Regions from separate parts of the Arthrobacter sp. W4I7 genome, predicted to be linked through region 1. Evidence: riboswitches for the same ligand, from Rfam matches in the RefSeq annotation. Region 1 holds a riboswitch; the other holds the start of a gene.
What was found. A riboswitch is a leader RNA that binds a small molecule or an ion and turns the genes downstream of it on or off. The one in region 1 is predicted to bind thiamine pyrophosphate.

Region 1 (3,314 bases):
CTGCAGGCGCCTAGGGCGTCCTGACGCCCTGGCTCCCGGCGGGAACGCTGAGCTCCGGCAAGTAGACCTTGCCGCCGGCGGCCAGGAATTCCTCGCTCTTTCCGCGCATCCCCGCCGCAGCATCGGCCAGTGCCGCCTGCGACGCCGCGGAACCGTATTCGTCCCGGATATCCTGGCTGATCCGCATGGAGCAGAACTTGGGGCCGCACATGGAGCAGAAGTGGGCTGTCTTGGCCGGTTCGGCGGGCAGTGTTTCGTCATGGAAGGCCTCGGCCGTCACCGGGTCCAGGGACAACGCGAACTGGTCGCGCCAGCGGAACTCGAACCGTGCCTTGGACAGCGCGTCATCGCGTTCGTGCGCACCGGGGTGGCCCTTTGCCAGGTCCGCTGCGTGGGCTGCGATCTTGTAGGTGATCACCCCGGTCTTGACATCGTCCTTGTTGGGCAGGCCCAGGTGTTCCTTCGGGGTGACGTAGCACAGCATGGCCGTACCGTAGCGGGCGATCTCGGTGGCACCGATGGCCGAGGTGATGTGGTCATAGCCTGGCGCCACGTCGGTGACCAGCGGCCCCAGTGTGTAGAACGGCGCGCCCTTGCACAACTCCTGCTGGCGTTCCACGTTCTCCCTCACCAGGTGGAACGGAACGTGGCCGGGGCCCTCCACCATCACCTGCACGTCGAATTCCCACGCGCGCTGCGTCAGCTCAGCCAGCGTGTCCAGTTCGGCAAACTGCGCCGCATCGTTGGCGTCCGCCGTCGCCCCCGGCCGCAGCCCGTCACCCAGGGAAAACGCGACGTCGTACTTGGCGAAGATTTCGCAGAGCTCGTCAAAGTGCGTGTAGAGGAAGTTCTCCTGGTGATGCGCGAGGCACCAGCCGGCCATGATGGAACCGCCGCGGGACACGATGCCCGTCACCCGGTTGGCCGTCAGGGGAACGTACCGGAGCAGGACACCGGCGTGGATGGTCATGTAGTCCACGCCCTGTTCGCACTGCTCAATCACGGTGTCGCGGAAAATTTCCCAGGTCAGTGCGTTCGCTTCGCCGTTGACCTTCTCGAGGGCCTGGTAGATGGGGACGGTCCCGATCGGAACAGGAGAGTTGCGGATGATCCACTCTCTCGTGGTGTGGATGTCGTCACCGGTGGAAAGATCCATCACGGTGTCCGCACCCCACTGGGTGGCCCACTGCAGCTTGTCCACCTCTTCCGCGATCGAACTGGTTACCGCCGAGTTGCCGATGTTCGCATTGATTTTCACCAGGAATGCCTTGCCGATGATCATCGGCTCGGACTCCGGGTGGTTGACGTTGTTGGGGATGATGGCCCGGCCGGCAGCTACTTCACTGCGAACCAGCTCGACGTCGCAGTTTTCCCGCAACGCCACAAACCGCATCTCCGGGGTAACAACACCCTGCCGTGCGTAGTGCATCTGCGTCACGGTCTTACCGTCGACGGCGCGGCGGGGCACCGGCCGCGCCCCCTTCCGCTCCGCGCTGGCCGCCCCGCGGCGGACGGCCGAGCGGCCGTCATCGAGCAGGTTCCGCCCGCGGCCGCCGTAGGTTTCCGTGTCGCCGCGGGCTTCAATCCACTCCGAGCGGAACGGGGTGAGGCCGCGGACGGGATCACTGCCCGGCCCGGCGGTGCGGTAGACGCGAAACGGCCCGTTGGGCTGGCCATTCGGTGAATCCGCCAGCGCTATCTCCGTGACCGGCACGCGGATTCCGGCCGCCTCGTCTTCGATAAACGCCAGGGAATGGTTCTTCAGCGACTGCGTGACAGGAGGCTGGTCCTGGCCGCCGGCCGCCGCGCCGGACGGGTTTTGGGCAGGGTTAAGCTGTGCATTTGATGTACTCAAGGAATACTCACTTCCTTCGCCGGCATTACCCGGACAGGTTCAACGGTCGCAGGCTGCGTCAGCCCGATCTCAGCCCCTGCAAGGGCACCCGTGTGGTCACCAAGAAGCTACCACAGCAGGGGCGGGGGCCCGTGTCATATCCGGCAGTGCTAGCCTGTCCGGGCGGGAAAAGAGGCAAATCCATGGCAGAAATCATCCAGTTCAACGGGACCGTGCTGACCGGGCCGGACACTGAGGCGCGCGGGCTCTGGTCCGTTGACGGCAGGCTTACGTTCCGCCGGCCGGCGGCGGAACCGGACAGGATCCTGGACGGCTGGGTACTGCCGGGGTTGGTTGACGCCCACTGCCATATCGGCCTGGGTCCCGGAGGCGCCGTCGACGAAGCGACGGCGGAAGAACAGGCAAGAACCGACCTTAACGCGGGCGCGCTGCTGGTCCGGGATGCGGGTTCCCCTGCCGACACCCGCTTCCTCCAGGTCAGCCGCCATGCACCGGTGCTGATCCGTGCCGGGAGGCATGTCGCCAGGACCCGCCGGTATCTCCGGGGCTTCGCCGAGGAAGTGGAACCCGACGGGCTGGTCGAAGCCGTCCGCAAGCAGGCACGCGACGGCGACGGCTGGGTCAAGCTCGTGGGAGACTGGATAGACCGCGGCGCCGGTGACCTGGCGCCGTCGTTTCCCGCCGCCGTCGTCAGGGACGCCGTCCAGGCTGTGCACGACGAAGGCGCCCGGATCACTGCTCACTGCTTTGCCGAAGAAACGCTGGACCAGATGCTGGACGCGGACATCGACTGCATAGAACATGCCACCGGACTGCTCCCGCGGCACCTTCCGCGGTTCGCTGAGCAGGGTGTGCCCATTGTGCCCACGCTCATCAACATCGCCACTTTTCCGGATATCGCGGCGCAGGCGGAGCCCAAGTTCCCGCGCTACGCCGCCCATATGCGCGCACTGTGGGAATGCCGTGCCCAGCGGGTGGCAGAGGCTTTCGAGGCCGGCGTGAAGATCTACGCCGGCACGGACGCGGGCAGCGTCATCCGGCACGGAAGGATCGGAGACGAAATCCTGGCCCTCCACCACGCCGGACTGCCCGTCACCGCCGCACTGAACGCGGCATGTTGGGGCGCCCGGGAGTGGCTCGGCGCCGAAGCGCTCACCGAAGGTGCCCGGGCCGACGTCGTGCTGTGCGCGGAAGATCCGCGGCAGGTTCCCGAAACGGTGCAAAGGTTGGCCCACGTGGTGCTGGGAGGACGGATCGTTCGCTGAGGCGAAAAGTCCCGAAAGCTACTTGGAATAAATTGAAGCTTCAAGTAATTTTAATAGTGACAGGCCCACCACCCCGACGGGCCACAGCACCGGGAGTTTTCAATGACTGCACAAGCCGCAACCCAGGATCTCCTTCCTGCCGAACTCACCATGGGCACCGTGATGCTCAAGGTGGGCGACATGAACGTCATGAC
Region 2 (3,314 bases), 320 kb from region 1:
CTCCGTCGATGACCAGCGGATCCTGCAGCGCGGAGGGGGCTGCAGCGGTAGTGGTTTCGCTCATGGTCAGCCTCCCTGCACAGCCGTGACGAGTTCAACCTCGTCGCCGTCCGCGAGCGCGGTGGCGAACCACTGGCTGCGCGGTACTACCTGGGCGTTGTGTGCCACGGCCACGCCGAGTTTTTGCCCGTCCGTGGCCTGGCCGTCTGCACCGAGGGGCCGGCCGGTGACCTGGCTGACGAGCAGCGTGATGGAAGCACCGTCCGGCACGGGGTGCAGCGTTCCGTTCAAGGTGATGTTCATACTGTTTCCTTTGTCGGCGGTTGGTGGCTCAGGCGGCCTGTTGGGATGGGGGTGGTTGCGGCGCGGGCGGTTGCGGCGCCGGCAAAGCGGGCGGGGTTGAAGGGCGCCCAGCGGGGGTCCTCGCGGCCGTCCAGGAGGTCCCGGCAGATGGCGGCGGCGGCCGGCGTCAGGTGGACGCCGTGGCGGAAGAACCCGGTGGCGATGATGAGGCCGCGAACGTGTTTGCCAGCCTGGCCCGCGCCGTCCGGGGCGGGTACCCGGCCCAGCAGCGGTGCGTTGTCCGGCGTTCCGGGGCGTGCCCGGGCGGTGCACTCCAGGAGTTCAAGTTCGGCGACGGCGGGAAGCAGCACCTGCGCGTCGCGGAGGAGCTGGTAGACGCCGCCGGCGGAAACTGCGCCGGCGGCGGACGGTGCGTCTTCGCGCTGCGTTGCCCCGATCACCACGGTGCCGTCCCGGCGCGGAACGATATACACCGGAACGCCATGCACCAGCCCCCGGACGGTGGACGTCACCAGCGGCCGCAGATGCGGGGGCACTGCGAGCCGCAGGATGTCCCCATAGACGGGCCGCAGCGGAAGGTGCAGGCCCTCGGGCAGGGACTCCAGTTCTGCAGCGTGCAGCCCGTTCGCCACGACCGTTTCGCCGGCAAGCACGGTTCCCCCGCCGGCAAGCTGAACGCCCGCAACCGCACCGTCCTGCCACAGCAGCGCTTGTGCCTTGTCCGGCACGGCATAGCCGTCGACGGCGCTGGCTGCTGCCGTGCCGCTGCCTTCAATCCCGCTGCCGGGACCTTCGTTGCGGGTTCCGTTCCCGCTGCCGGAGTCAGCGAGGCCGCGGCGGAGGCAATCCACCAGCAGCCGCGGGTCCACCTGGTGGTCTGCCGGGGTGTCCAGTGCGCAGGCGATGGCCGGGCTAAGCAGCGCTTCCCGTTTGCGGGCTTCGCGGACGGTGAGGGGTTCCACGGTGAGTCCGTTGGCCTGCTGCACGGCGCGCAGGTCCATCAGCGCACGGCGGTCGGCGGCGTCGGCGCCCACGGCGAGGGTCGGCGTCGTGATGTATCCCGGATCAGCACCTGATGCGGCGCGGAGGCCGGCAACAAATGCGGGCCAGCGGGCCGAAGCGTCCAGCATCAGTTCGAGGAGGTCCTCCTCCTGGTAGTGCAGCTCGCTGACGGGGGCCAGCATTCCGGCGGCAGCCCAGCTGGCCCCGGAGCCCGGTGCGTCATCGATGAGCACCACGGAACGTCCCGAGCGTTTCGCCTCCCAGGCGATGCCGTGGCCGATGACTCCGCCGCCGATTACGGCGACATCGGCGCGGATGGCGCCGGCAGGCGCAGATAGCTGTTCCGCTGCGCCGGGCTTGGATGGTGCGCCCAAGTGTGTCTCCTTCCCTACGCCGGTACTAGCCGGATCAGGTCAAGCGGTCGGCTCTGACGCCCTCTCAGCCCGGCGCTTTGTGACAGCTGCCGCAGGCTCCCGCAGTACGAGGCAAGTGTAGAGGAACTAGGCTTGCCCCCATGAATGTGTCCCACACTCCTGCCGCCGCAACCGATGTCCTCAGCACTACCAAGATCAGCAATGGCCTCAGCACGGCGCGCCTGTACCTCTGCACGGATGCCCGGAAGGACCGCGGCGATTTCGGGCAGTTCGTGGATGCCGCGTTTGCCGGCGGAGTGGACATCATCCAGCTCCGGGACAAATCCATCGAGGCCGCCGAGGAGCTGGAGCTCCTGGCCGTCCTGAAGGAAACCGCGGAGCGGCATGGCAGGCTGTGGGCTGTCAACGACCGGGCGGACATCGCGGTGCTGTCCGGGGCGCCGGTGTTCCACATTGGCCAGAAGGACCTGCCCCTGGCCGCCGCCCGCACCCTGCTCAACGGCAACGCGGCAATCGGCCTGTCAAGCCACGCTCCCGCGCAAGTGGACGCCGCCCTCGCCGCGGCCGCCGGTCCGGCGGGGCTGGACTACTTCTGCGTTGGCCCGGTGTGGGCAACCCCCACCAAGCCGGGACGGAGCGCCGTGGGGCTTGAGCTGGTGAAGTACGCTGCCGGGGCTGCGCGCGCGTCGGCGCAGGAAGGACAGGCCGACGGCGGTGTCCCCTGGTTTGCCATCGGCGGTATCGACCACGGCAACGTGGAGCAAGTGGTGGAAGCGGGCGCCCGGCGGATCGTGGTGGTCCGCGCCATCACGGAAGCCGACGATCCGGCAGCCGCCGCCGCTTCACTCCTTGCCGCCCTGGACGCCCCCGCTTCCTGAGGCTCCTGACGCAGCGTTTCGCACTGGTCCGCTCCCGGCCAGGATGCCTGCATTATGGCGGGAATTCGAGTTAGGCTGATTTTCGTGTCACACCATCGGCTGGCTCCCAACGTCCACGAGCACAAAAACGCGCTCGAGGCGGCACTTGGTGCGCTGCGCGCCGAGCTGGAGCTGCCCGGCCCGTACCCGGACGAGGCCGTGGCGGACGCCAAAGCAGCCGTGGAAGCCCTGCAGCTTCCCGCCTACGACCTGACCGCCGTCGAGTTCGTCACTATCGATCCTGCGTCCTCCACCGACCTGGACCAGGCTTTGTTCATAGAGCCCGACGCCGACGGGTACCACGTGCTTTACGCCATCGCGGATGTGCCGGCGTTCGTGACCCCCGGCGGACCTTTGGACGCGGAAACACGCCGCCGCGGGCAGACGTTCTATGCCCCGGACGGACGGATCCCGCTGCATCCGGAAATCATCAGTGAGCAGGCCGGCAGCCTCCTTCCTGACCAGGACTGCTCTGCGTTCGTCTGGGATTTCCGGCTCGACGGTGCCGCCGAGGTCACGTCTGCCGCCGTCCGGCGGGCACGTATCCGCAGCCGGGCCAAGCTCAGCTACAAGGGCGCGCAGGCCCAACTCGACGCCGGGACCGCCCCGCCGGTGCTGCGGCTCCTCAAAGAGGTGGGGCTCAAGCGTGTGGAGCTGGAGCGGGCCCGCGGGGGCGCCAGCCTGAACATGCCCGATCAGGAGATCGTCCAACTGCCCG

Region 2: another riboswitch for thiamine pyrophosphate. It lies ahead of QF047_RS06135 (FAD-dependent oxidoreductase); the one in region 1 lies ahead of thiC (phosphomethylpyrimidine synthase ThiC).

What each region holds. Positions count from the first base shown of each region.
Region 1 is NZ_JAUSXU010000001.1:1,643,370-1,646,683, forward strand. Features, by position in the region: gene QF047_RS07540 (alpha/beta fold hydrolase) at 1-24, shown strand, start outside; gene thiC (phosphomethylpyrimidine synthase ThiC) at 11-1,855, opposite strand; TPP riboswitch at 1,850-1,957, opposite strand; gene QF047_RS07550 (amidohydrolase family protein) at 2,038-3,120, shown strand; gene QF047_RS07555 (VOC family protein) at 3,223-3,314, shown strand, end outside.
Region 2 is NZ_JAUSXU010000001.1:1,320,916-1,324,229, reverse strand. Features, by position in the region: gene QF047_RS06145 (thiazole synthase) at 1-64, opposite strand, end outside; gene thiS (sulfur carrier protein ThiS) at 67-303, opposite strand; gene QF047_RS06135 (FAD-dependent oxidoreductase) at 300-1,679, opposite strand; TPP riboswitch at 1,674-1,792, opposite strand; gene thiE (thiamine phosphate synthase) at 1,820-2,557, shown strand; gene QF047_RS06125 (RNB domain-containing ribonuclease) at 2,642-3,314, shown strand, end outside.